4 regions of the Sinorhizobium sp. M4_45 genome follow, and region 1 is predicted to be linked to each of the others. Evidence: riboswitches for the same ligand, from Rfam matches in the RefSeq annotation. Region 1 holds a riboswitch; each other region holds the start of a gene.
What was found. A riboswitch is a leader RNA that binds a small molecule or an ion and turns the genes downstream of it on or off. The one in region 1 is predicted to bind cobalamin.
Positions count from the first base shown of each region.

Region 1 (6,956 bases):
CTGGTCACCTCGTTCAATTTCGACCGCGGCGGCAACGTGCTGCGCGAGGACAAGAGCGTCATCATCACGCGGCAGGGGCTTTACGAGACCCTCGACCGGTATCTGCACCAGACGCTGGAAGAACAGGCCGGCGAGGACAATGCAGGTGTCCGCCTGGCACTCTATTTCGAGCGCCAGGCAGGCTCGCTCGTCGACGCTTACGATCTCCTGGCCGATGATGCGCTCGCCGAAGTGTTCCGCACGATCTTCAGCCTGCCCGACGAATTCAGTTCCATGGACATCGACCAGCAGGCCAAGATCGTCGAGAAGAACCTCGAGCTCGAGAAGCTGAGCGATCCGGCCGAACTGAAGAAACTCCTCGCGCGCTTCACCGTGCTCTACGATCTGGAGAACAACATGGAAGTCGATCCGGCCGTGGTGGTGCTTTCGGGCAGCGGCAGCAATATCGGCATCAGCGCCGATACGCTCTTCCAACTGTCGCAGCTCAGGAAGGGCGGGTAGGGCTTAACGCCGGCCGGACCGGAACGCGCTTCCGGATGCCGTCGTTACTCGCCTCAATCCTCGCGCAGCACCTTATCGGGGTTCATGATCCCCGCCGGGTCGAAGGCGTGCTTGATCCGACGCATAAGCTCGATCTCGATCGGCGAGCGGATCGCCGCGAGTTCGTCGCGTTTCAACTGGCCGATGCCATGCTCGGCAGATATCGAGCCCTCATGTTTGAGCACGACGGCGTGAACGATCGCATTGATCTCGCGCCACCGGTCGAGAAAGCCCTGCTTGTCCGCACCGACGGGCTGGGAGATGTTGTAGTGGATATTGCCGTCGCCCATATGGCCGAAGGCGCAGATGCGTGCGCCGGGAATGGCCTTGGAGACCAGCGCATCCGCTTCCGTCATGAAGGCCGGAATGCTCGATACCGGGACCGAAACGTCATGCTTGATCGAGCCGCCTTCGGGCTTTTGTGCCGGCGACATGCTTTCGCGCATGTGCCAGAGGGCTCTGCGCTGCGCTTCGTTCTGGGCAATGACGGCGTTCTCGACGAGACCGTCGGAGATGACCGCTTCGAGAAGGTCTTGCACCATCCGCTCCGCGCTTTCGGCGGTATCCGAGGTGGAGATATCGATCAGCGCGTACCACGGATGCGTCGTTTCCATCGGATCTCGAACGCCGGCGATGTGCCGGGTGGTGAACTCGATGCCGAGCCGCGGCATCAGTTCGAAGCCCGTCAGGGCCGGCCCGCAGAGGCTCGATGCCCGATCGAAAAGCGTCAGTGCGTCCTCGACGCTTCTGAGGCCGGCAAAAGCCACCTGGTGGCCCCGCGGTTTCGGGAAGAGCTTCAAAACGGCGCCGGTTATGACGCCGAGCGTTCCCTCGGCACCGATGAAAAGATCGCGCAGATCGTAGCCCGTATTGTCCTTCTTGAGGCGTCTGAGCCCGTTCCAGATCTCCCCGGTCGGAAGCACGACCTCCAGCCCCAGGCAAAGCTGGCGCATATTGCCATAGACAAGCACGGCAGTGCCGCCGGCATTGGTCGAAAGATTGCCGCCGATCCGGGCGGAGCCTTCCGAGCCGAGTGACAGGGGAAAAAGCCGGTCGACGTCATCGGCGGCCTTCTGGATATCCGCCAGAATACAACCGGCATCGGCCACGATCACGTTGCCGACCGGGTCGATGTCGCGGATGCGGTTCAGCCGCTCGAGGGAAAGGACCACGTCGGCTCTGCCCTCGCGCGGAATCTGGCCGGCCACATGTCCGGTGTTGCCGCCCTGCGGCACGACTGCCGTTCGGGTCTGGCTCGCAAGGCGCATGACCAGCGAAACTTCCTCGACGGAGCCGGGCCTGAGCACGAGCGGCGTCGTGCCGTGATAGAGCCCGCGGGACTCGACCAGGTAGGGGGCCGTGTCGGCGGGTGCGGTGAGGGCATTGCCGGGCCCGACGATGTCGACGAAGGAGGCGATGAGTTCGGGAGATGGAAGTATGGTGGTCATGGCCCTGCCTCGGATCACGTGGTTGCTTCAAGCGTGCCGGTGGCCATCAGCCCCGCGGCGCGGCCGCGCGCTGCAGCCGGTCGATGATCGCTTCGCCGAGCCCCTCGCTCGGGATCGGGCCGAAAGCTATGGTCGCGGCGCCGCTGGCATCCGCCTGTTTCATATAATCGAAAAGATTGGCCGCGGCTTCCCGCAGGCTGCCGCCCGGACTGAGATCCAAAACGATCGCGGCATCGCCTTCACCGGGAAGTGTCTTTCCGCCGAAGCGGATGAGGGCTTCTCCTTTCCGGACCTCATCGGCATTGAGCCGCACAGCGGCACCGGGAGCGTAATGCGAGGCGAGCATGCCGGGCGCCTCGATGACGGCGCCGGCGGTCTCAGGGCGCTCGATGGGGAGCCCTGTCAAAGCTTCGATCTCTGCCGCGTCGAGCCCCCCGGGCCTCAGCAGCCGCAGCTTTCCGTTCTCGACCTTGACGATGGTCGATTCAAGGCCGATCGCGGCCGGGCCTGCGTCGAGGATGAGCTTCAGCCTGGAGCCGAGATCCGCCTGCACATGGGCCGCACTGGTGGGACTGATCTTGCCCGAGGTGTTGGCGCTCGGCGCCGCCAAAGGCCGTCCGAATCGGGCGATCACCCGACGCGAGAAGCCGTCGGGCATCCGAATTCCGAGCGTATCGAGACCGGCGGATGCGAGCGTGTGCACGGTGCTTTCCCGCCGCTGCGGCAGGATCAGCGTGAGGGGGCCAGGCCAAAAAGCCTCGGCCAGACGTCTCGAAACCGGATCGAAGGTCACATGCGCCTCCGCCATCCCCAGATCGGAGACGTGACAGATCAGCGGATTGAACCGCGGACGCCCCTTCATCTCGTAGATGCGGCTGATCGCATCGGGGGTCGTGGCATCGGCGGCAAGGCCGTATACGGTCTCCGTGGGGATCGCCACGGGTTCCCCGTCCGAAAGAACTGCACAAGCCGTCTCGATTGCCCGCTCCGGTTCGATGCGCGTGTCGATGATTTCGGCCATGGCGTTCTGATCCTTTCCGTCGCTTCCTTAACGGAGCGATTGCAAAAACAGAACGATTTTCTTGGTCAAAGGCTGCGAATGATCCGCCGCAAGGCTTCGTCGCGTGCGCCGAGCATCAGCACGTTCTTCAGCGCCACCTTCGGATCCTGCGTCCGGAAAATCAGGCCGTTGCCGCGCACGTTGCGGTTGACGACGATCCGTCCTTCGCCGGCATCGGGCTCGATCGCGACGGCGAAATACATGCGCGAATAGCCCGGCTGGATACGGTCGAAGAAATGGGTCTCGTTCCCAAGGTCGCAGAAGAAGTTCGCGAGATAAAAGGACCAGGTGATCTCATGTCCCTTTGCGAGGCAGGTTTTCGCGGCGGTCACGTGGCAGTAGCCGAGATGCGGACTGTTGGCGAGCGTACGATGGAAGACCATCTTCGGGAACTGCATCGAGGCATGAAACCCGTTGATTCGGCTGTGGGTCGTCTCGCCCGCCGTCGTCAGCTTCCGCGCCGTCTGCTGCGCAACCTCGGCATAACTCAGATACTGCCGCTCGTTCGCCATCCACCGGCGTCTATCGATCCGGCCGGTCCGCAGGAACTCGGTGTGAGCCTTGGCTTTCGCCGGTGCGACCGGCATCTTGTCGGCAGCGTCGTAATATCGGAGTTTTGCCATGGGCGTCGTCGCGCCGTCCTGTCCGCAAGCGGGTTGATGGTAGCGAACGTAAATCATCACAGTTAACGAATTGGTTCGTTTGCGGCCGTGCGGGCATCGATCAGACCTTGTGTCGGTGGGCCGTGTCGTAAAATGGCCAGTCGCCTTCGCGCTATGAACGGCGCTGCCGAAAAATCCGCCGGCTGCGCGGAGATTCACCTACTTCCTTGTTTGTTATGGATAATATCCGTCTGCCAATCGTGCCGATTACGCCGCGAATGGCTGTCGTCTTTCTGGAATCGGATGTCGTCTATTGGCAGTTGCCGGACCGGCCCGCAGGCTTAGATGAGGACACTCAAGGTGCTGCCTCGAAGGGAAGGCGGAGAATTGGGAAGCCGGTCAAATCCCGGCGCTGCCCCCGCAACGGTGGTGGAGCGAACAGCCACGGCAGAAGGCCACTGGACACAGCGTCCGGGAAGGCGCCGGGCAGGTCCCTTGCGGACAGCTCCAGAGCCCGGAAACCAGCCTTGAAGCAGAAACAGACCGTAGCTGGTTGCGGCGGGCAGCCGGATCGGAGCCAATTGCGTTGCGGGTCCATGCGGCCGGCGCGGGTTCCAGTCCTGCCTCTCCGAAACGGCGGAAAACGAGGATAAGGGCATGGAAATTCAGACCGAAATGCTGCGCAAGCTGAAGACCCGTCGCGAAGGCTACAGCCTCGACCGCGCCTTCTACGTCGATCCTGGTTATTATCGCCAGGACCTGGAACAGATCTGGTACAAGGATTGGCTGTTCATCGGCCATGATTGTGAAGTCCCGCGGCCGGGGAACTATTTCACGGTGCAGGTCGGCGATTACCCGGTCGTTATCGTTCGAGACAGACAGGGCGCGGTGCGGGCACTGCACAATTCGTGCCGCCATCGCGGCTCGCGCGTCTGCACGCAGCACAAAGGCTCATCCGCCAAACTCGTCTGTCCCTACCACCAGTGGACCTACGAGCTCGACGGCCGCCTGCTCTTCGCGCGGCAGATGCCCGAGGGCTTCGACCCGGCCGAACACAGTCTTAAGCCGATCCACTGCGAAACCGTCGGCGGTTACATCTTCATCAGCCTTGCCGAACAACCGATGGACTTCCGGCCGTTCCGCGAGACGGTCGCGGCCTATCTCGCGCCGCACCGCCTCGGGGAAACGAAGGTCGCCTTCGAGAGCACGATCGTCGAGAAAGGCAATTGGAAGCTCGTCTGGGAGAACAATCGCGAGTGCTACCACTGCGCCGCCAATCACCCGGAACTCTGCCGTACCTATCCCGAAGCGCCGACCGTAACCGGTGTCCAGGGGGCGATGAACGACCCGGAAATCGGCGCCCATTGGCAGAAATGCGAGGCGGCGGGCCTTCCGAGCGCTTTCGGGATCGCGCCCACCGGCCAGTTCCGCATGACGAGAATGCCGCTGATCAACGGCGCCGAGAGCTATACGATGTCCGGACAGAAGGCCGTACGCAGGCAGCTCTCCGCCGGGCTTGACGCCGGTGGCATCGGTACACTGCTCCTCTTCCATTATCCGACGACGTGGAACCACATTCTGGGCGATCATGCGATCACCTTCCGCGTTCTGCCGCTCGGGCCGGAACTGACGCAGGTTACGACCAAATGGCTGGTCAACAAGGATGCGGTGGAGGGCGTCGACTATACGATAGACGAGCTGACGCACGTCTGGACAGAGACCAACGATCAGGACCGGCAGATCGTCGAGGAAAACGCGTTCGGGATACGCTCGCCGGCCTATGAGCCGGGTCCATATTCGGCCGAACACGAGGGCGGCGTCATGCAGTTCGTCGAGTGGTATTCGAACTTCATGCTGGACCGCCTTCAGGGCGGGGCCGCACAGCTCTCGCGGGTGGCATGACCATGGAAATGCCTCGCTCCTTTCACCATTTCGACGAGCTCGATCCCTGGAGAGACCGTCAGCACATGCTGGAGTGCACGTCGGCCGTAGCCGAAGCCGCCGACGTGATGACTTTCACCTTCCGCTCCGACAAGCCGGCCTGGTTCCGCTACCTGCCCGGGCAGTTCGTGACACTCGAACTGCCCGTCTCGGCCGAGCCGGTGATGCGCACCTATACGCTGTCGTCCTCGCCCTCGCGCCCGCTTTCGGTCGCGGTCACGGTCAAGGCGCAGCCGGGAAGCATCGGCACCCGCTGGATGTTCGACAATCTGAAGCCGGGCATGATGCTCAAGGCGTTCGGGCCGCTCGGCGATTTCAGCTTCGTCCGTCATCCCGGTGAAAAGTATCTCTTCATTTCAGCGGGGTCGGGCGTCACGCCGATGATGTCGATGACGCGCTGGATGGCCGACTGCGCACCGGAAACGGATGTCACCTTCATTTCCTGCGCCCGCCGCCCGGACGATCTCCTCTTCAGAACGGAGCTCGAAGTTCTCGCGCGTCAGATGCCGCGGCTCAATCTCGGCTTCCTCGTGGAGGGGCATGAGGCGCGACATGGCTGGCATGGTCTGCGCGGGCGCATCGACGCGGCGAAGCTGCCGATGCTCGCACCGGATTTCATGGAAAGAACCGTTTTCTGCTGCGGGCCCGAGCCGTTCATGGGCAATGTTCGGGCAATGCTGGAATCGGCGGGCTTCGACATGGCCGGCTATCACCAGGAGAGCTTCCAGCCCGCCGCGGCGCCGGCGGCCGAGGAGCTTGCAATTCGGGCGGGGCCGGCGGCCGATGCCGGGGCCGGTGCGGCGCGGGTGACCTTTACCATGAGCGGCAAGGAGGCGACCGCCGTTCCCGGCCAGACGATTCTGCAGACGGCCCGGGCCAACGGCGTCAGGATCGGGGCCGCCTGCGAGGGCGGCATCTGCGGAACATGTCGGGTGATGAAGATCGCCGGCGATGTCGAGATGAACCACAATGGCGGCATTCTCGACGATGAGATCGAGGAGGGCTACATCCTCGCCTGCTGTTCGCGGCCGACAAGCGACGTCCAGATCGAGGCCTGAGTTACCGCCGCTCGGATTGGTAGGGCAGGCGTGCCTCGGCGGCCCTGACGGCGATGGAGCCGGTAACAGTCTCGTCGGCGCCCGCCCCTGATCCGCTCTCCGCCTCGGCGCGGCTTATCACGAGCGGCCGCGAAAGAGCGGCCGTTGCACTTGCATTCAACGCCGGGATCGTACCGACGGTGGCCGAGGCGATAACGGTGAGCGCCGGCGGCTTCTCCGGAAGAAGCGCGCCGTGGGGCCAGATTCTCTTCAGTGCCGATGCACTCATCGCTGCGACATTCACGTCTATATCGTCGAGGGTGCCGGG
Region 1 covers NZ_NWVE01000002.1:403,379-410,334, forward strand. The annotation lists gene CN933_RS07575 (DUF1217 domain-containing protein) at 1-501, shown strand, start outside; gene CN933_RS07580 (FAD-binding oxidoreductase) at 555-1,988, opposite strand; gene CN933_RS07585 (L-threonylcarbamoyladenylate synthase) at 2,035-3,009, opposite strand; gene CN933_RS07590 (DUF6656 family protein) at 3,075-3,671, opposite strand; cobalamin riboswitch at 3,992-4,194, shown strand; gene CN933_RS07595 (aromatic ring-hydroxylating oxygenase subunit alpha) at 4,308-5,552, shown strand; gene CN933_RS07600 (FAD-binding oxidoreductase) at 5,549-6,649, shown strand; gene CN933_RS07605 (glycoside hydrolase family 25 protein) at 6,651-6,956, opposite strand, start outside.

Region 2 (6,956 bases), on a different contig from region 1:
CACGCCCAGTCCGCGCGGAATTTGACTCGGCTGGACGAGAGCGAGAGGGCGGCAGACCCGGAGGAGATCGCTCCGACATGCTGCAAGGTTGCCGACTTCAACGTTCGCCATCCCTCTGGTCGAGAAGAGTTCCGTCAGAGTGCCCTGAGATAATTGCATGGAATCACGGAATCACGAGCGCGTGGAAGAAAAAGGCCCACAACGGGAGCCTTGTCATGTGATTGGATTTTCGGTTTGATCGACACCGGCAACACAGGGGCAGCTCGATGACTTACCTCGAAGAAGAATCAGAACGCGGAATTCAGCTCTTCATGGCTGAATACGCGGTTAACCGGGAAGATGCCCTTCGTCTCATCGTTCGAGACTGGCTAGGCAGTCACGGTTATCTCGCCTTAACTGAAGATGAATCAGAACTCGGCAAAGAACCGCGTTCGATGACACGGAGACGCTCGGCGGCGCCTAGAGCAGCGAGGCGCTTTTCTCCGTCACTCCTGTATGTTGAGAAATGAAGCAGCTTTCTCCCTCCAATCCGGATCTTTATTTTCGTCTCGGCGGGAAAACGCACTGCCGGCATTTGGCAGCTGACCGGAAGAAGGTAGATGAATCTTTCCATGCGACTTGCACTTCTCAGCCTCGCGTGGGTAATGGTCGGGCTCGGCATCGCCGGAATTTTCCTCCCGCTGCTACCGACGACGCCTTTCCTCCTCCTGGCGGTATGGTTGTTTTCACGCTCCTCGCCGCGCCTCGCGAAATGGCTCATGGACCATCCATTGCTAGGGCCGCCGCTACGTGACTGGCGGGAAGAAGGCGCAATCTCACGTCGTGCCAAGATATCTGCAATTTTGCTGATGAGCTTGGCGCTCCTCTACTTGTGGGTTGCGCTCGAACCACCGGCAACCGTTTTGCTCGTGGTTGCGGGGATCATGCTCACATGCGGTGCCTTCATCGTGTCCCGTCCCGAACCGCCAAACAAGCCAAACAAGCGATGAGCTCAGCAGCATGCCCCCGCACTACCTTTTTCGAAACGTCGTTTTGTGGGCAATGCGCGCCGGCCGGCAGTGATGAATGTGATCGCTCCTAAGGAACAAGTGCGGCAGCGCTATTGACCCCAGGAAAGAGGCGGCCCAATTCACTGGACGCCCTAACATAAGGCGTCGCGGAAAGGTCAGTCCGGGAATTCTTTGGACTTGGTGACCCGGTGTTGCATCTGCCGCTCCCCGAAAGAGACACGGTAATGAAGCGTTTTTACTGGGTTTAAGGTTGTCTTCTTGCTTGTGTGCAATCGCACAACAGGAGACCCGAAGGCCCGAATGACAGACTCGGAAATGCGCGCCATCGTCCAAGCCAGCTTCATGGTGCTCCAGAAGTTGATCGTCGAAGTTGCCGCAACGGTTCTGCTTGGATCGACGCCTTCCATGATGACCTCACCTCAGAAATGAAGAAGGTCGAGGAACGGCAGAAACACCGTGCAGATACCGAGCGCGCCGCAACATCACGGATGCTGATCGAAGGCGTACCGTTTCTCTGGGGCCCGGCGAGGCAATTCGCAAAGCGGCACCAAGACCGGGGGAGCTCGTTAATCCAGTCTGCCTGGCTGATCGAAGAAGAACGTCGCTCATCAAGCTCGCGCTTCGCCACCAGCGCCACCGGCATGAGAGCTGCCGGCGTTCGCTGGATCCCGGCCGTTGCCCCCAGCTGTTGTTGCCCCGGAGGCTCCGGGGATGGCCTCTTTGAAGCTGCTTTAGCCATGCAGCCAATAACGGACGAGATGTTGATCGGATCACTGCTTATGTTCATCCGTGCCGTTAATTTTCGCGACTCGCGATCGCCGTTCTTCGGTTTACAATGCTCTTGCGCCGCAGGATTTACCCGGGCGCCCTGCGGAGGAGCTTCCGCTATTGCGCCCCTAGAGAGGAGATCGGTTAATGACCTCTCAGTTCCATGCAATCGATCCCAGGATTCTCACTCCGAGCGATATCGAATTGTTGCAGAGCCTGTTCGACGAGGAGATCAAAGCCAGAAGAATGACCTATGATTGTCCTGAGGCGGCCGATCTGGCAGCCAGGCTGATAGAGCTTTATCAAAGGGGCGTCAGGAACAAGGCGAGCATACGCGAAATGCTCAAACCTGCAGCCTCGGGCGAATTGGGTTTCAAGCGCAGTTAGGCCGCCCCTCGGCGCGTGTCGCCCTCCGAAGGCGGCATGAACACGACGGCCATCCTTCTCGATCCACAGCGAGGACAGCGGAGGCGACTGGCGAGCATCGCCAGCGGAAAGTCCCTGCCCCGCGTCGCGACCAGCGTCAGCATGTCGAGATCATAAGTCCAAGTGCACTGGCGAACGGATTTCATGCCTTCGCGGTTACCGAATGCACATCGCGCTTTGAGTTGCCAACCGAGGCTGAATGCATCGCCAATTGTCTCGACCATGGCGATGAGATAATGTAAGAACAAAAGAAGAACAATCAACCGATGCTCGAACTCCCCAAATTCGGGGAGGCGACCACAGGAGGTCGTCCTTTGAGTGACGAACTGGGCGCGAAGCCTCACTACGATCTCGGGCCGTACGTCCACGACTGCGAGCATCCGGGCTGCACCAGATGGGGCAGCTTTGGCTTCGCCGTCGATCGGGCGGAGCCGCACTGGTTCTGCTCTGAGCATCAGCCGGAATGGAAGTCGCGCCATGAGGCACAGCCCCGGCGTTGACTTGGAACCCAACACCCGCTGGGCCTGTTCGGACGGTATCGGGTATCTGCGGCTCGCGGAGCGAAGAACAGATCCGCGGCGCAGCGCACGCTGCGCCGCGAGTGATTTTCGCATTTGGGTGAACCGAAGGGAAACGGCGGGCGGCCAGGTTCAGCAGCCAAAGCACCCTTGAGGAATTCCGGCCGAAGCTCAGATGTTCACGCTGTGGAAACAAGAGCAACAATGGTAGGGAGCTCGGCAGGCTTGACCGGATGTATAATCGGTACCGCATAGAAATGGAATTTGATGAGCTATGGCATGCGGCGCGCTCGCAAAGCGACATGACGAAGCGCGCAAGCCCGACAATGGAGGTGTTTCCGGACAAGCCTGGGCCGGTCATCCGCAACAACGCCTATGACCAGCGCGAACTGATGAACCCGACCGGGGGCATGCCCTCGCCGCCGACGGTTACGCCTGGGACGTGTAGTGTCGTTTCCGCCGCCATCGTCGTCGCCCGGCCACTATCCTTGCCAGCCTTCGCCGAGCGCCTCTTTCGGTTGCTGGCCGTCAAGGTGCCGATTCCGATGGCTTGCGGCCAAGTCCTTGCTCGCACTCCAAGCGATATCTCAGTATCTCGCGGAGACGCCGCATCTCCAGTCTCTCCACAGGCATCCCGTTCCTTCCTCGTCACGTCGAAGGAGAAACTTCACACCAGCAGAACACCCACGCCAGATGCTTTCCGGTGGGAGCGGCATCATCTTGGAATCAGGGGGCGACTATTTCTCGGAATCGGGGGGCGAGATCATTTCGGAATCAGGGGGCGGATTGCCTCGGAATTTGCATCATATCCGACAACCTCATATCCGAGCTGGGCTTGAGTCTGAGGTCTGCAATTTCCGTGCCCATGCCTGAAAATAGATCGGGTCAAAATCGAAATGCCCAATTGAATGACCGATTTTGCGAGCCAGGCGTAGCGGTGGTTACCGGCCCAGTCCGCCGCAGTTCGTGACGTACGGCGCAAGCGGTCCAGCCCGCTTGCGCCTAAAGATGCCTATGGCGTTGATCTTGTTCAGACCGCCTGATGCAATCTAATATTGAACATAGGACCGCGACTGTAGCGGTCGAGCGCCTTTGCACCGGCGAGAACACCCAGATCGATCAGAGGCTCCAGCAGGATAACGCCCATATAGGCAACACCGAAGGAGCTGACGGCCGCGAGGTTTTCGACGCTGAAGCCGTGGCCATACAGGGCCCAGAAGGCGACCCAAGCAACAATACCACTCTGATAGGCCGTGGAAAGCGCCAAAGCTTGCCCGTACTTCAGGTCCACATACGCGGTCCGGGCCGGAATGATCCGCTCGGCGAACAGACTGACCGCCCAAAGGGGCACCAGCAATGTTGTTACGTTCATGCCATATTGCGGCAAATCAAAGGGTGCAAAGAAAAGCCCTTGAAGAAGCAGCCCGGCTGCAAGGCCGATCGCGGCGGCGCCTGCACCAAACAGTAGAAGAAGGGTTGATCCGAGGATAAGGTGGACTTCCGAGACGCCTACAGGATGGTGCGGCAGAACTTCGAAAAAGCAGAAGACCAAAGCCGTTGTGACGATACTGCGTAACGCGAGCGCGCCCGCACCACCGTCGTTGCGAATACTGTCAGTCGCCAACTTGGCGGTGAGCCCGAAAGCCCCTGCGGCAGTGGCATAACTCAACATAATTTTGGCGCCGTCCACGACGCCTGGTTCGATATGCATGTGCTCTCCTTTCCGCACCCACCGTGCGGCATGGCAGTTGTTGAGGCGTATCGCCCGAATCTGATGGCAGGTCTCCTGGCTTGCGGGTCGTAGCTTGGTCCGCCTTATCAGCCGATCCACGGGCCAATGGCATCTCTGGACTTTGCTCGCCGCTCACAGTTGCGGGGGCAGCCACGGTTTTGGCCCCCTAGGGGTCGTCCTCACCGTATTCCCTTTTCATCCGCCTTCCCTCCAGTCGGGCGGAACCATCATCTGAACTGTTATGCTCGCGCCGGCCAAAACACAATGAAGAATGTTCGAAAGCCAGTGCTGTCAAAGGTCCCGCATTTGTCCGCTGGGCCATCCGTTCTCCACCTTGCGCCGAAAGATGATCACGCTCTGCTCAAGTCCGAAAAGAAGTGCAAGAGCCTAGAAGCGGCTGCAAAAGCCTAAGTGCGCGAGCATCAGAAATTCTCCGCCATCGTCTGAACATTTCAAATCACCGCGACTCGATTGCCGGCAGCTCTTCGACGCTCGGCTGCGGTCTCTCGCCGGCTACCACCTTCACCAGTTCGGCCTTGGAATAGGTCCACACGACCGAGCGCCAGGCGAAGAGCGCGTCTGGCGAGATCCGTGCAGATGCAAGCGGGCTAAGCCACACTGGTTAATGGCGGCCGGCGCTCGTCCAGCCTAAACTGACATCGGTCGCTCTAGCCCCTCGCAGGCGGCCGGGAGGCTCGTCACCGGCCGCAGCCCTTGACGAGCCTCGCCATCGATCCACATTGATGGAAATGGGACTGAGACATGGACGATAGCGAACCGAAATGCGCCGGCCGAAACGAGCCGGCTTCTGGCCTCTCAGATATCGCGGCGCACTGCGCGGCTTCAAATTTGATGGACTTTGCAGCGCAGCTCGCAGGCCTGGCCGAGGACCTCAAAGCCCTAGCAGCAAGGCCTATTAAGCCCATACCGGCATTTGCCGAGCCCGACGATCAGCATGAAGGCGAATTCCCCGGCATTATCTAAAAATCGAGCCCCAAGACAGTAACGCGGCAACAAGCACGTACATGGTAGCTCATCCCCTAACATGAGCTCAGCGGTTTCTATAGGCAACCTGTCATAGGGGTGCTGGGCTGGGGCCTGAAGTGACGAAGTAAGATTGGCGGGTACATCCAGTGTCACGCCATCGACGGCAAGACGCGGGTGGTGACGCCGAATTATCTTGTGTCCGATCATACTCGACCGAGGGCGAACGTATGTCGGCCGCGGTAACCACAAGCCGCCTGCACAACGGCATCACGTCGGTTTCGGAGTTGATAAGTTCACCATAAATCTCGATGGCAGCGTTTTCGGAGACAGCATCTTGGCCAAGAGACGTCGCCGCAACCACCTGGCCTCAACTTCACTGCAGATCTTCCGCGCCGGCCACTCATCAGCCATCACGATCAGGCAATAAGTATTACTTAGTTATTTCTTGCTTAATTAGACTTAAGTAGCATAGTCTGACCTCCTTCGCTTTGGGAGGAGCAAGATGGTAGAACGCGTTGAAGCCGAAAAGATTTCCAAGCAAACTTCTACTAAGGTATGGAACATTCACGTTTTTTGCCGGCGGGAACGCTTGCCTCAGGAGGAGGAAAAGCGCCTGACCAGCCTTTTTGGCGATTTCGCTGAGGCTTCGGAGTTGCTTCACAATGCCAAGCGCGCGCCGAGGTGGCGGTACTGAGATGTTGGTGACCACCCGGGGTGCACATCGTACACAGGAGTAGGTGGTAAGATAGGCGGGAATGGCCGACCGCTGCAGACAGTACGCTGTCAGCGTATTTGTGCCGGCAGGCGGCAAATCTCGACTGAGATGCCCACGACGAACCCCAAACAACTCGCAGATAAGCGCAGCACCAGATTAGTCGTCGGCGGGCTCGTTGCCCGTTGCGCGGCTAACCTTGTCCGTAGCGTTTGGATGTCTCAAGCCATCGCCCTAAATTAGTCTAAGTCTAGATCTCATTCGACCTGCCCTTCGCCTAAGGTGCCGAAAATCATTGCCGGGAGTTTCTCTCACCCGAGGAGCTCAAGTACCTCAGGGAAACGCGGGTGACTACGGATCGGGTCGAGATCCGAGTCGTATTTCACCCACCTCTTTGTTTCATGGGTGGCCCCCGGGAGAAGCTCGACTAGCAAGTCGATCGCCCGATCAGGTTCGCCCTGAAGCGCGTAAAAGCAAGCCACATTATATTTGGCCAAACGATCGTCGGGATCGATCGCCAAAGCTCGTCCCGCCCATTCCTTAGCGCGATCAATCTCGCCAAGTGCCGCAAGCCCCACAGCCCCCAAATAGGCGGGTCTTGGATTTTCCGGACGCATCATGAGCTCACGTTCGGCGCGTGCGACGCCTTCCCGCGCCGCGGTATTCATTTCCTGCTCGCGCCCGAGCGTACGGAGAACGTTAATGAGCACAAGTAAGGCCTGGTAATCGTCAGGTTTGATGTCTGCGGCGCGCTGGAAAAGCCTGGCCGCTTCGTCCAGTTTACCCTGGGTGAAGCAAGCGCG
Region 2 covers NZ_NWVE01000010.1:159,959-166,914, reverse strand. The annotation lists partial or broken gene CN933_RS24890 (hypothetical protein) at 267-463, shown strand; gene CN933_RS24885 (YbaN family protein) at 600-989, shown strand; gene CN933_RS31715 (hypothetical protein) at 1,166-1,417, opposite strand; gene CN933_RS24875 (hypothetical protein) at 1,926-2,165, shown strand; gene CN933_RS32045 (EsV-1-7 cysteine-rich motif-containing protein) at 2,519-2,704, shown strand; gene CN933_RS24850 (energy-coupling factor ABC transporter permease) at 3,753-4,433, opposite strand; cobalamin riboswitch at 4,482-4,698, opposite strand; gene CN933_RS24845 (hypothetical protein) at 5,217-5,438, shown strand; gene CN933_RS24840 (hypothetical protein) at 5,944-6,135, shown strand; gene CN933_RS24835 (adenylate/guanylate cyclase domain-containing protein) at 6,465-6,956, opposite strand, start outside.
Region 2: it holds a riboswitch for cobalamin, as region 1 does, so the genes downstream of both, CN933_RS24850 (energy-coupling factor ABC transporter permease) here and CN933_RS07595 (aromatic ring-hydroxylating oxygenase subunit alpha) in region 1, are expected to answer to the same signal.

Region 3 (6,956 bases), on a different contig from region 1:
GATCCTCTCGCCGGTGTCGGCCTGCTGCTCGACCAGAGCGAGCCTTTGCGCGACCGTGCGGCGTCCGAGCGTCCCGATCGGAGAACCGTCCAGTAGCACCTCCCCCTTCTTCGGCTTGCGGATGCCCGATATGAGCGACATCAGGCTCGTCTTGCCGGAACCGTTCGGGCCGATGATGCCGAGGAACTCTCCCGTCTCGACCGTGAGGGAAACCTCCTTCAGTATGTCCACCCCGCCGGCCGACCATGAAACCCCGCGCGCCGAAAGCGTCATGCGCGGTCCCTCCTTTGTCCGAGTATCAACGCGAAGGCCGGAGCGCCGACGAGCGCCGTGATCACGCCGATCGGCAGGACCTGGCCGGGAATGAGAACGCGCGACAGTATGTCCGCGAGGATCATGAACACGGCGCCGATGAGCGCCGCAGCCGGCAGCAGGACACCGTGACGGACGCCGACGAGCATGCGGGCCGCATGGGGGATGACGAGGCCGACGAAACCGATCGACCCGATGATGGATACCATCACCGCCGTCATCATCGCCGAGACGCCGACGAGCGCGAAATAGGTTCGCCTGACCGAGATGCCGAGCGAGGCGGCCGATTCCGACCCGAAGGTAAACGCGTCGAGGGGACGGGCATGCCAGAGACAGACGACGAGACCGAGAAGCGTCGCCGGCACGGCGAGCCAGGCATCCGGCCAGCGCACGCCCGAAAGGTTGCCAAGCAGCCAGAACATGATGCCGCGCGCCTGCTCGGCCGTGGCCGCCTTGGTGACGATGAAGGAGGTCAGTGCGTTGAAGAGCTGTGACCCCGCCACACCTGCCAGGATGATCGCCGCGGTGCCGCGGCCGGCCTTCACCGCCAGCAGGCTCACCAGGACGAAAGCGACCAGCGCGCCGATGAAGGCGCCGAGCGGCAGCGTCAGCATCCCGGCACCCACACCGAGGATGGCGACGCTGACCGCGCCTGTCGAGGCGCCGGCGGAGATGCCGAGAATATAGGGATCGGCGAGCGGATTGCGCAGCAGCGATTGCAGCACGGCTCCGGAGAGCGCAAGCGCCGCCCCGCAGGAAGCGGCCACGACCGCCCGGCTCAGTCGGTAGCTCCAGATGATGCCCTCGTCGATCGGGGCTAGCGGATAGCCGGCGTTCCACAGCCGATTCGCGACCGTCTGCGCAACGGTCTTGAACGGGATCGCCGTTTCGCCGATCGCAGCGCCCATCCAGAGTGCCGCGAACAGGATCACGAGCGCGGCGATGGCCGCGCCGACGCGTCCCGTCCCCGTTCGCCCGGCCAGGGTCAGCACGCGGCTCACTTGCCGAACCCACCCTTGGAAGCCGGCCCAGCCTTGGGCGCAAGTCCGGCCTCGGCGATGGCATCCGCCAGCGCTTCGATGCCTTCGATCGTGCGGATCGTCGGGTTCATCGCCTGCGCATCCATGTCGAACACATAGCCTTTGGCGACTGCCGGCATGAGGCTCGCCACGGGATCGGTCTTCAGGAATTCGAGTTTGGCGTCGAGGCTGTCGAGCGGGTAGCGTCGACGCTCCATGGAACCGGCAACGATCATGGTCGGCTCGGCCTTGGCGATGGTTTCCCAGCCGACCGTCGGCCATTCGTCCTCTGTGTCGATGATGTTTTCGATGCGGAGCGCCGCCATTATGTAGCCGGGTGCGCCGTTCCTGCCGGCGACATAGGGGTCGGCATCGGCAGCGCTGGAGAACCAGAAGACCGCCGAGAGTTTGTCCCCGGCCGAGGCGACCTTGGCGCGCGCCGCCTCTTCTCGGCTTTTCAGCTCGGCCACGACCTTCTCGCCCTTGTCCTGAACATCGTAAATCTGCGCCAGCTCGCGAATTTCCCGATAGACGAGATCCATGGTGAAGACCTGCCGGCGCACGCCGTCGCTCGCCGCCGAATTCTCCTTGCCGGTGCAATCCGAAGGCGATGTGTAGACCGGAATGCCGAGCTCCTCGAACTGCTCCGGCCGCGCGACCACGCCTTCCGGGCCGACCTGCCACTGAAATTGCACCGCCACCATGTCCGGCTTCTTGGCAAGCACGCTTTCGAAGCTCGGATCGTTGTCTGCCAGGCGCTCGACCTTGGCGTTGACCTCCTCGTAACCTTCAAGGACGGGGCCGACCCAGAGGGCGGTGCCGGCGACCCTGTCCGCAAGGCCGAGCAGATAGAGGATCTCGGTGCTGCTCTGGCCGATCGAGACGGTGCGCGTCGGCGTCTTGTCGAAGGTGATCTGCCGTCCACAGTTCTCGAGTGTCAGCGGATAGATCGTCTCGGCAGCGAAGGCGGGACGGTCAAGAGCCGCTGCGCCTGCGGAAAAGGTGATGAGACCGACAATGAGCGGTCGTTTCCAAAAGCTGTTCATGAATGGTCCCCGAATGTGAGGCCGCTATGCGGCCGTGATCGTCAGTCTGCCGATCGGGTTCGATCGGACGTGTGACGGCTGGATCTCGGGGAAACTGACGAAAGCGTGCGCCGCAAGGCGCGAAAGATGGTCATGGCTTGCTCCTGTTCCGGGCATCCCCGCCCGTGACGTTGGATCTGATTTGACGGCAGGTCTCCTGGCTCACGGACAGAAATCGCTCATCTGCCTTCCCGCGCAACGCGCAGTGGCTGGCGCCAGGGCGCCACGAGGATGAACGACGATCCGCTTACAGTTGCGGGGGCAGCCACGGTTTTGGTCCCTCTTGGGTCGTCCGCACCGTGTTCCCTATTAATCCCCTCCACCTCACGGGTAGGGGAACCGTCAGGCTCAGTTAATTTAGAATGCAGCCTCCGGTCAAGGTGAAACGCGACGCCGCTGCACAGGGGTTCAATATGTTATGTTATTACGCTCGTCAACAAAAAGTTATGTAATACCATTTCATAAGCGTACCGGACTGTTCCGATGAGCCTTCAACCGGTGCCGCCAGATCGGCATCGGCCATTATGGCTTTGGGCCATCGCATGGCCGCAGGACGATTGGTTCCCGGCTTTGCGCCGCGAGTTCGCGGCAGCCGCCGGTGTCGCAAAGCGTCCAGCCGGAGACGGTCGCTCCGGAGGCGGCCAGGACCAGCTCGGGAAGCGGCGGCAGGTCGGGCTTCCAGACCCACCAGCGGCCCTGGCGACGGGCATTGTCTCCCGGCTCCATTCCCGCCCCCGAACCCTGCACGCGCGCCTCCTCGAGAACGAGACCCTCGGCCGTGACGGCCCAACGCTCCTGCCATTCGGTCTTCTCGACCGAATGGGTCCAGCCGAGGGTGAAGACACCCGCAGCAACGGCGACAGCCTTGCCGCCGATGATGCAGGCAAGCGCGCTCATGCCGGTTTCGCCGTCTGCCGGCCAGCCTGGCGGGCGCGCCGCCAGATCACGAAGGCGAAGAGCGCGGAGAGTGCAAAGCCGACCTCATCGGTGATCGGCAGCGCCGCCAGCAACGTGAAGGCGGCCGCGGCCGCGAGCACCCGCTCGAAAACCCCGAGCCGGACTGCGGCGAAGCCCACCACGGCGGCACCCCAGAGCGCGATCGCCAGACCGGTCTTGACGACGATATAGGCGACGGCAACCGGATAGCCCACCGATGCGGCCATCGCGCCGCCATCCTGCAGCATCAGCGCCGGCGAATAAACGGCCATGAACGGGATGACGAAACCGGCCGCCGCCACCTTGATCGCCTGGATCGAGATCTTCAGCCCGCCTTCACGCGCGATCGGTGCTGCCGCGAAGCAGGCGAGCGCCACCGGAGGCGTCAGGTCGGCAAGAATCCCGAAATAGAAGACGAACATGTGGCTGACGATAAGCGGTACCCCGAGTTCCAGAAGCGCGGGCCCGGCGATCGATGAGGTGATGATGTAGTTCGGGATCGTCGGTATGCCCATGCCGAGCACGAGGCAGGTGACCATCGTCAGAAGCAGCGACAGAAACAGGCTTTTGCCCCCGACCGAGACGATGAACTGGCCGAAGGTATTGGCCGCTCCGGTCAGCGTCATCGTACCGATGATCACGCCGACGAGCGCGCAGGCGATCGCCACAGGAAGGGCCGTCTTCGCCCCTTCGGCAAGCGCGTCGCGACATATCACCAGGGTCTCCCGGCCGCCCTTCAGGAAGGCGTTGCCGGCAATCAGCAGCGCCAGCGCTGCGACGATCATGCCGATGCCGAACTGGAAGAAGGCGGCCGCCACCAGCCCGAGGCCGACCCAGAAGATGATGCGTATGAGACCGGCGGGAAGGCCGAGTACGAGCGAACTGCCGAGGATCAGAAGGCCGGTGAAGGCGAGGCCGACCGTACCGGCGAAAAGCGGCGTATAGCCGGAGAACAGCAGCCAGACGAGCGCGGCGAGCGGCAGGATCAGATGCCATTGTTCGAGGATTGCCGCCTTGGCCGAAGGCAGCTGGTCCTTGGGCAGGCCGAGCAGCCCGTGCTTGCCGGCTTCGAGATGGACGATCCAGAAGGCCGACGCGAAATAGAGGATCGCCGGTATGACCGCCGCCTTGACGATCTCGTAATATTCGACGCCGAGCGTCTCGGCCATGATGAAGGCGACCGCGCCCATGACAGGCGGCATGATCTGCCCGCCCATCGAGGCCGTTGCCTCGACGCCGCCTGCAAAGGCCGCCCGATAGCCGAACTTTTTCATCAGCGGGATGGTGAACTGCCCGGTCGTGACGACATTCGCGACGCCGGAACCCGAAATGGTGCCCATCAGGCCCGAAGAAATGATCGCCACCTTCGCGGCTCCGCCGCGCCTGTCGCCGACCAAACTCAACGAGACATCGTTGAAGAGCCGGATCATGCCGGCCTTTTCGAGGAAGGCGCCAAACAGGATGAAAAGGAAAATATAGGTCGAGGAGACGAAGGTCGGGATGCCGTAGATGCCTTCCGTGCCATAGGCCATATGGTCGATCACCTGCGAAAAGTCGTAGCCGCGGTGGTCGAACGGCGGCGGCAGATACTCACCCAAAAGGCAATAGGCCAGGAACACGCCGGAAATGATCGGCAGGGCCGGCCCCATCAGCGCCCAGGCCGCGGCAAAGACGACGGCGAGCGCGACCACCCCGAAGAAGATGTCGCGCGGCAGTGGATCGCCGGCACGCACCAAGAGTTCCGCATATTCGTAACACTGGTAGAAGGCGACCGCTGCGCCAAGGAAAGCAAGGCTCCAGGCGAAGATTTTTGCAACCGTGCCGCGGCCTGCGAGCGTCGCCAGCAGGGGAAAGACGAGAACCGTGACAAAGCCGACGTGCACCACGCGCACGATCTGGCTCGCGAAATCGACGAGATGCGCCGCGGTGGCGATCTGGAACACTGAAAAGGCAAGCGCGATGGCAAACAGGATCCGTCCGTCCCATGTCGCCGGAAACGCCCGGGTCAACGCGTCGTGCCGGTGCAGTTCGGCCGACGCAGTTGCGCTTTGTTCATTGGTATTGTGGATCATGATTCCTCCCCCGAATTCCTGAAGCCCGTCGCATTCAACCGAATTCCGCGACGCGCTTCAGGGTGTCTGCCTGTCGCCTTAAAACCGCTTTACGGTTTCGGGCGACATGGGTCAGAGCAGACCCTTTTCCTTATAGTAGCGCTCCGCCCCCGGATGCAGAGGAATAGGCATTCCCTTGAGCGCATCCTCGGTGCGGATATTCTCCGCCGCCTTGTGAGCCGCCGTCAGGGCGGGGATGTTCTCGAAGAGCTGCTTCGTCATCTGATAGGCGGTTTCGTCGGAAACCTCCGAATGGGTGACGAGAAAGTTGACGACGGCGACCGTCTGCACATCGCTGTCCTGCCCCTGGTAGGTGCCGGCGGGGACGGTCGCGGCGATGTAAGGCGCGCCGAGCTTGGTGGCGATCTCTTCGGGGACGGCGACCATCTGCACGTCGAGCGAGGTCGCCAGGTCCTTGAACGAAGAGACGCCGAGGCCGGCCGACTGCAGCGTCGCATCGAGCTGCCGGTTCTTCATCAGCTCCACCGATTCGGCGAAGGGCAGGTATTCGGTCTTGCCGAGGTCGTCATAACTCATGCCTGCGGCGCCGAGGATCGCCCGGGCATTCAATTCCGTGCCCGACTTCGGTGCGCCGACGGAAAGGCTCTTGCCCTTGAGATCGGCGACGGTCTTGATGCCCGACTCCTTCGACGCCATGATCTGGATATAGTTCGGATAGATGGCGGCGATACCGCGCAGCTTGTCGAGCGGTGCCTTGAAACCGGCATCCGTATTGCCTTCCCAGGCAAGCTTGACCGAATCGCCGAGCGAAAAGGCGATCTCGCCGCGCCCCTGCTGCAAGAGGTTGAGGTTCTCGACCGAAGCCTTGGTCGCCTGCACCTGCGTGCGTACGCCCTCGATCTTGTCGCCATAGATCTTCGAAAGCGCGACGCCGAGCGGGTAGTACACCCCGGAAGTGCCGCCAGTCAGGACGTTGATGAACTCGGCTGCGCCTGTCGAAGCCGCGGAAAGGGTGATGGACGCACTTGCGATCGCCGCGATGGCGGCGCGTTTCAATGTTCGATTCACAGAGATTCCTCCCAATCATTCAAATCTGGCGCGGAAGACCGTTCCTCCGGAAAGGGGCCGCGGCGTTACACTAGCAAGAGATCGGCTAACTCTAAATGATTGATTTTGTGGAAGCGCAATCGACAACTTCGCCGATGCGGGCGGATCTTGCCGGTGCCCCGCAGCAATCGGCGACAATCCGCCTTCCGCTGGCTTCGGACAAATTCCTGCGCAAGCGCCGCGCGTCCGGCGACGCGATACGATTTCAGCGGCGGCAGCTGTCGGCCGCGCGTCCCCTTGCAGCGGCGGCGATATTCGACCGAGCCGCTCCTCCCGTCAGGCCGCGTTTGCGTTGCAATGTCAGGCTCCAACCGTTTCCCCTGGCCTGCCAGCCTCCGGCGGCCGATTCCGAGCGGCCAACCGTGGCGTCCCGTCTTGCGGAGTGGGCTTTCAATCTAGATGCAATTTCTGCAGGGTCGATCAGG
Region 3 covers NZ_NWVE01000003.1:125,065-132,020, forward strand. The annotation lists gene CN933_RS10870 (ABC transporter ATP-binding protein) at 1-273, opposite strand, end outside; gene CN933_RS10875 (FecCD family ABC transporter permease) at 270-1,313, opposite strand; gene CN933_RS10880 (ABC transporter substrate-binding protein) at 1,310-2,377, opposite strand; cobalamin riboswitch at 2,547-2,776, opposite strand; gene CN933_RS10885 (DUF1850 domain-containing protein) at 2,939-3,313, opposite strand; gene CN933_RS10890 (TRAP transporter permease) at 3,310-5,424, opposite strand; gene CN933_RS10895 (TAXI family TRAP transporter solute-binding subunit) at 5,536-6,480, opposite strand; gene CN933_RS31480 (hypothetical protein) at 6,737-6,956, opposite strand, start outside.
Region 3: it holds a riboswitch for cobalamin, as region 1 does, so the genes downstream of both, CN933_RS10880 (ABC transporter substrate-binding protein) here and CN933_RS07595 (aromatic ring-hydroxylating oxygenase subunit alpha) in region 1, are expected to answer to the same signal.

Region 4 (6,956 bases), on a different contig from region 1:
GCTCGGGGGTGCGCGAGGCCTGGGATACCGGAAGCGCCGAAGGCGAGTTTGCGAGCGCCGCCGCCCGGGAAACGGAGGTTCACCGGAACATCCTGAGGGACCTGCCGCCGGACAGCGATGCCTATCCGCTTCTGCTCGACGCCCCCGGGGCAGAGCTTCCGCTCATGGAGCCCGATTTCGTCGGCAGCCTCAGAACCATGTGCGTACGAACATGCGATGGCGCCTTCTTTCCCATCTCCTCGCATGCCACGCCGGCGGACTTCGGTCGCGACGCCGATCTCTGCCGCGCGCGCTGCCCGGGTGCGGAGACGGAGCTCTATTACCATGTGCTCGCAACGGAAGAAGCGGACCGGATGGTTTCGGCAACGACCGGCCGGCCCTACACCGACCTCCCAACGGCCTTTGCCTACCGGGCGCGCGGTGTCGGCTCACCGGGCATCTGTGGCTGCGGAATCCCGGATTCCGCAACGGATGCCAACAGGCAAAAGACAGGCTCTGCCGGAAAGCTCACCGCCGTCAGCCCATCGGTCATTACCATCGGCAGCGAGAGAAAGGCGCCGCCCAAGCCGGTAGAAGAGCGACCCTACGACCCGACCAAAAACAAGGTCCGCATCGTCGGTCCGACTTTCCTTCCGCAGGAAGAGAGCGCGATCGACCTCAAGCATCCGCTTGGGCCGCGATACCAGCCGCTGCAGGACAATTGACAGGCGCCGTTGCGAGCATTCTGCGAGAATCACGCATGTTCTTGATCCAGAGCCCGTTAGAGAGCGACCTTTGCGCGACTGATAAGACGCGCGGCGCTGTGGGAAACTTTTCGGAGGACTGCAATCTCTCCTGTGCTCGTCACAGGGATGAGAGCAGCGCCGCGTCTGCGGCGCGGGAGAGTTCTTTTCAGCCCAAGGACTTGGTCTGGCTGGATTCCTGTGACAAGCACAGGAATGAGGGACCGGGGATGTGCGGCCACTACATCGAAGCGAAACGGGACGCTGTATACGGGCGTGACCCGGGACCTGTCGTGTCGCCTCGCTATCTTCACGGTTTATGAAACGCGCCGAGGGACCGCACCCTCTCTACCCTCATCCCTGTGCTCGTCACAGGGATCCAGCAGCGCCGCGTCTGCGGCGCGGGAGAGTTCTTTCAGCCCAAGGACTTGGTCTGGCTGGATTCCTGTGACAAGCACAGGAATGAGGGTATCGAACAAACCGCGTCGGCCTTAGATCGACCCTAACATCGTGATCTAACGGACACCCCAGCCTTCCTCGAAAACGAGATCTTCGAGCGGCAAGCGCTGCCGCCAGCCCTTCGCGGCGAGTTCCGGCTCCTGGTACAGCTTGTCGACGAAACCCAGGCAAAGCCAGGCAACGATTTCGATATGCTCCGGAATCCCGAGAATCGCCTTGATTTCCCTCTCATGGAAAATGCTGACCCAGCCGACGCCCACCCCTTCGGCGCGCGCGGCAAGCCAGAGGTTCTGGACGGCGCAAACGGTCGAGTACAGATCCATCTGCGGATTATGGGTGCGGCCCAGGACGACCGCTCCGCCGCGCGTCCGGTCGCAGGTCACGCAAATGCTGAGCGGCGCCTTGCGAATGCCTTCGAGCTTCAGCGAGCGATACTTCGCCTGCCTTTCGCCGGAAAACATCTCTGCGGCCTCGTCATTGGCGCGCTGGAATGCCTGCCAGACTTTCTCCCGCGTCTCGTCCTGTCGCACGAGCACGAAGTTCCAGGGTTGCATGAAGCCGACGGACGGCGCCTGGTGCGCCGCAGCGAGCAGTCGCGCGACCAGATCCTCAGGCAGTGGTTCGGGCAGGAATTCGTCGCGCACGTCGCGGCGCGTCTCTATGGCACGATAGACGGCGGCGCGCTCGTCCGGCGAAAAAGCTCCGGCCGCCGCAAGGCAGCCGTTCTGGTCAGGCAGCATCGTTCGATCCCCAACAATGCGGAAACCTCCCGCCGTCCGCGCGGGGCCGGTCTATCTCGCCAGGCCGGTCTTCTGACTTCGGATCATCCGTTCGCGCCGCCTTCCCGAATCACGTGAAGATTCAGTGGCAAAGGTCTGAAAAGATTCAGACCGACTTGGCGCGAACGTCCCCGTCACAGCGCTGGGCACGTGCCGGAACTGCACCGGCTTCCCGATTCTCCCGCCTTCGCGGGCACCTGACGGCGGCATATGGCCATAGCTCCCCTCGAAACGCAAGGCGAGCAAGATGGGAGCTTCAGAGCGGTGCCTCCGGATGAGGCGAGGCGTCATAGGCACCCCAGATCGACTGATCGAAGCAGATGACGGAACCCGTCATGAGGCCGGATTCTGCCGATGAGAGATAGGCGCAGGCACGCGCGACCTCGGCCGGATCTACGAGCCTGCCGAAGGGCTGGCTCGCCGCCGCCTTTTCCAGCCAGTTCGCCGGCGCATCGTGATATTCGCGCTGGATCCGGTCTTCGCCTTCCGAGGCCATCCAGCCGATGTTGAGGCCGTTGACCCGTATCCGGTTGCGCAGGACGGCATAGGCGGTGTTCCTGGTCAGCGTCTCCAGCGCCCCCTTCGACGCACAATAGGCTGTGATGAAGGGCTGGCCCGCCTTCGCCGACATGGAGCCGATATTGACGATCGTGCCCTCCGTCTTCTCGCGCCGCATCACCTTTATCACCTCCTGCATCAGGAAGAATGGCGCGCGCACATTGACCGCGAACATCCGGTCGAAGAGTTCCGGGCTGGTGTCGAGGATCGTGCCCCGGTCGGTAATCGCTGCGGCGTTGACGAGCGCATCGACCCGGCCGAAAGTGCGGTCGCAGGCCGCGACGACCGTTCGGGCGTCCTCCACCCGCTCAAGATCCGCCGGCACGTAGACGACCTTCGAACCGGTCGCCGCGGCGATCTCGGCAGCTTTCGCCTCGCCCTTCGCCGCGTTGCGCCCGCAAATCACGATGCCGGCGGCGCCACGTTCGGCAAAGAGTGCGGCAATCGCGGCACCGAGCCCCTGCGTGCCACCGGTCACGATGGCGATCTTCCCGTCCAGTCGTGCGTGGTCCGTGCTCATCCTGTTCCTCCCTTTGATATGTTGGTGAATATGGCTTCGTGACCGTGCATTGAGCCAGGTGGTTTAGCTTAGCTTTCTCGCCGCCTGATCGGCCAGCGCCTCGGCAAACGCTTCGGCACTCCATTCGCCGGCAAGCGCTTGGTGCATCAGCTGCGCCTGCGTCCTGGGCGCCAGACCGCCAACCGGCGGATCACGATCGAGATTGGTCGGGAATGAATAACCTTCGGCGCACGCGGCAACCGCATGGGCAATTTCGTCCTGCGTGAGCTTGCCGCCGGCCGCAAGGACTTTCAGAGCCGGAAAGAGCACGGCGCACATGTGTTCGCGATCCACCGTTTCCATCGCCCTGCCGAAGGCGGAGGATACCTGCAGAAGATTGGCCACACGCTTGATTCCCGCAGACCGGTTGCTGCCCGCGGCGTGGAAAAGTGCCGGGTTGAAGAATACGATATCGCCCTTCTCCAGCGGCAATTGCACATGGTTCTCTTCGAAATAGGCGCGGAACTCCGGCCGTCTCAAAGCGAGATATCCGGGCAGATACGTCTGGCTATAGGGCAGGAACAGGGTTGGCCCGCTTTCGACCGGCATGTCGCAATGAGCGACCGCGCCCTGGAGCGTCAGGACCGGCGAGAGCCTGTGCACATGCGCCGGATACTGCTCTATGACGGCCGAGGTCTGGAAGCCCAGATGGTAGTCGCGATGCGGCGATTGAGACGCGCCGCCCGGATTGACGCGATTGACCTGCGCCGTCATCTGGTAGTTCGGACCAAGCCATGCCTCACTGACGAGCGCGATGATGGCGTTGGCGTAGTAGGCGGCGAAATTCTCAGGGTTCTTCAGGCAGTGCTTTTCCAGAGAATTCCAGATCCGGTCGTTGGCGCCGGGCTTGGCGAAGTGATCGCCGCCGCCGCTGTTGGTGCGGTGCTGCTCCTCGATGATCTCATCGAAGATGCGGCTCGCTTCGTCGACCACATGCGTATCGGTGAAGGCACGCTTGAAGACCGCGACGCCCGGCCCCGTCGCAAGCACCTCGCAGATCTCCGCAAGCACCGACCGCCTGCCGGCCTGCGTGCCGCAATCACCGATAAGACGGGCGCTGTCATAGATCAGGACGTTCTTCTGGCAGTCTGCCGCGTGCGGATAGTCCGCCAGGCCGACACGGTGCTCGACCGCGGCGCGAAATTCCTCGATATCGCAGGCCGCCTCACTGAGCCAGACGCGTTCCAGACGCGCTCTCGCGGGATTGTCCGTCTTCATCAGTTCTCCTCCTCAAGGACGACGATGATCCGACTATACGGCTTGCCCGCTTCTGATATAGAGCAGGAATCCATCAAAAAGCCATCAGGAGGGATAGGTGGCACATCCGTTTCTCGTCAAGGACATCGCCTTCCAGGCGGGACTCAGTACGGCGACCGTCGATCGCGTCCTCAACGGCCGGAGGGGCGTGCGCCAGCAAACGGTAATGCGCGTCAATGCAGCCATTCGTGAACTCGAGAGGCAGCAGGCCGGCCTTGAAGTACAGGGACGCAAATTTGCCGTCGACGTGGTGATGGAGGCACCGGAACGCTTCACCGAAGCGGTGCGCAAGGCATTCGAAAGCGAAGCCGCGACCTTCATGCCTACCGTTTTCCGGTCCCGCTTCCATTTCGCCGAGACCATGCGGCCGCAGGACATCAGCCAGTTGCTCGACCGTATTCGGCTTCGCGGAACCGACGGAGTAGTCCTCAAGGCGCCCGACGTGCCGGAGATTGCCGGAGCCGTAGCGCGGCTCGAAAACGCGGGAGTTGCGGTCGTCACGCTCGTTACCGATCTGCCGCATTCATCGCGGACGGCCTATGCCGGGGCTGACAACCGCGCTGCCGGGGAAACCGCGGCCTACCTGGTCGGCGAGCGCTTCGCGGACCGTCCTGCGACGGTGCTGGTCACCATATCGAGCAGCCGCTTTCGCGGCGAAGAGGAACGCGAGATCGGCTTTCGCCGCGTGCTGCGGGAAAAATATCCGCATATCGGCGTGATCGAGATCAGTGAGGGCCACGGCAGGAACGAGGAGACAGGCGCACTTGCCCTCAAGGCAATCGGCAGCCATCCGGAGATCAATGCTGCTTATTCGATCGGCGGAGGCAATCGCGCCGTGCTCGACGCCTTCAGACAGTTGCAGCGCGACTGCCTTCTTTTCGTCGCTCACGACCTCGACGAGGACAATCTGGAGCTCCTGCGTCAGGGCCTTGTCCAGTTCGTTCTTCACCACGACCTGAAAACGGACGTCCGCATGGCTTTCCACGCGGTCATGGAGCGCCGGGGCGCGCTCCGCGCCTCCGAAAAGCGGCATCTTTCCGCCGTCGAAGTAATCACCCCTTACAACCTGCCGCGTGTCTGACCCCGCAGGCTATTCCTCCGGCTGATAGCGTACGAAGGCAAAGGCGGTGCCCGAGGGCGACCAGTTCGGGACGTTCACCGTCCCCTGCCCGCCGAAGAGTTCGAACAGTACGCGCGCATTGCCGCCGTCCGCATCCATCAGGCGGAGACGCACGTCGAGATCGCGCGGGTGATCGAAGACATCGCCGTCATAGGAGAGCACGAGCAGGTGCCTGCCGTCCGGCGACGGATGCGGAAACCAGTCGCCGTAAGGGCTGTCGGTGATACGCTGTAGATCCTCGCCGTCCGGCCTCACCCGCCAGATCTGCATGCGGCCGGTACGGCTCGAATTGAAATAGATCCACTCCCCGTCCGCAGACCAGTCCGGCCCGTCATTGCGGCCCTGCCCCTGCGTCAGGCGGCGTTCCTCCCCGCCTTCGACCGGAATCGTGTAGATGTCGAAGACCTGATCGCGGATTCCGCAATAGGCCAGCATGCGCCCGTCGGGCGACCAACCGTGCCAGTAGGACGGTAGGTTGCGTGTGACGAGCCGCGGCGTGCCGCCTTCTGCCGGCAGGAGATAGATTGCCGAACTGCCGAATTCCGTCTTGTCGCTGATCACGAGCGTGCTGCCGTCGGGCGAAATCCCGTGATCGTTGTTGCAGCGCCGGGCAAAGCCGGTATCGATCTCCGTGGGCTCGGAACCGTCGAAGCCAAACCGATAAAGCCTGCCGTCGCCGTTGATGATGAGGAATTTTCCGTCGGGTGACCAGTTCGGTGCCTCGACCAGCCGCTCCGTCTGCCAGACGACGCGCGTCTCGCCGGTCGCGATGTCGAAGATCTCCACCGAACTGCGCATGCTACCCCCTGTCGCGGAAGCGGTTGGTGATCGGATAACGCCGGTCGCGGCCGAAATTCTTCCTGGTGATCTTCACGCCCGGCGCCGACTGGCGGCGCTTGTATTCGGCGATGTAGAGCAGGTGCTCGATCCGGTGAACGGTTGCCTCTTCATGCCCGCGCGCGACGATCTCCTCCGTGCTCATTTCCTTCTCGACCAGGCATTCGAGAATGTCGTCGAGCACCGGATAAGGCGGCAGCGAATCCTGGTCCGTCTGGTCGGGGCGGAGTTCGGCCGACGGCGCCTTGTCGATGATGTTCTGCGGAATGACTTCGCCAGACGGGCCCAGCGCTCCCGGCGGAACCGTGCCGTTTCGCCAGCGTGCCAGCGCGTAAACCTGCATCTTGTAGAGATCCTTGATCGGATTGAAGCCGCCGTTCATGTCGCCGTAAAGCGTGGCGTAACCGACCGACATTTCGGATTTGTTGCCCGTCGTCACCACCATGGAGCCGAATTTGTTGGAGATCGCCATCAGGATCGTCCCGCGCGTACGACTCTGAAGGTTTTCCTCGGTGATGCCCGCCTCAGTTCCCTCGAACGTATCGGAGAGCGCGCTGAGGAAGCCCTCGACCGGCTCTTCGATCGCAACGATGTCGTAGCGGCAGCCGAGCGCCTTGGCGCATGCCTCGGCATCCTGCAACGACTCGCGCGAGGTGTAGCGGTAG
Region 4 covers NZ_NWVE01000001.1:838,515-845,470, reverse strand. The annotation lists gene CN933_RS04265 (DUF2865 domain-containing protein) at 1-704, shown strand, start outside; gene bluB (5,6-dimethylbenzimidazole synthase) at 1,238-1,921, opposite strand; cobalamin riboswitch at 1,967-2,176, opposite strand; gene CN933_RS04245 (SDR family oxidoreductase) at 2,217-3,038, opposite strand; gene CN933_RS04240 (phytanoyl-CoA dioxygenase family protein) at 3,102-4,295, opposite strand; gene CN933_RS04235 (LacI family DNA-binding transcriptional regulator) at 4,393-5,415, shown strand; gene CN933_RS04230 (TolB family protein) at 5,425-6,252, opposite strand; gene CN933_RS04225 (NAD+ synthase) at 6,254-6,956, opposite strand, start outside.
Region 4: it holds a riboswitch for cobalamin, as region 1 does, so the genes downstream of both, bluB (5,6-dimethylbenzimidazole synthase) here and CN933_RS07595 (aromatic ring-hydroxylating oxygenase subunit alpha) in region 1, are expected to answer to the same signal.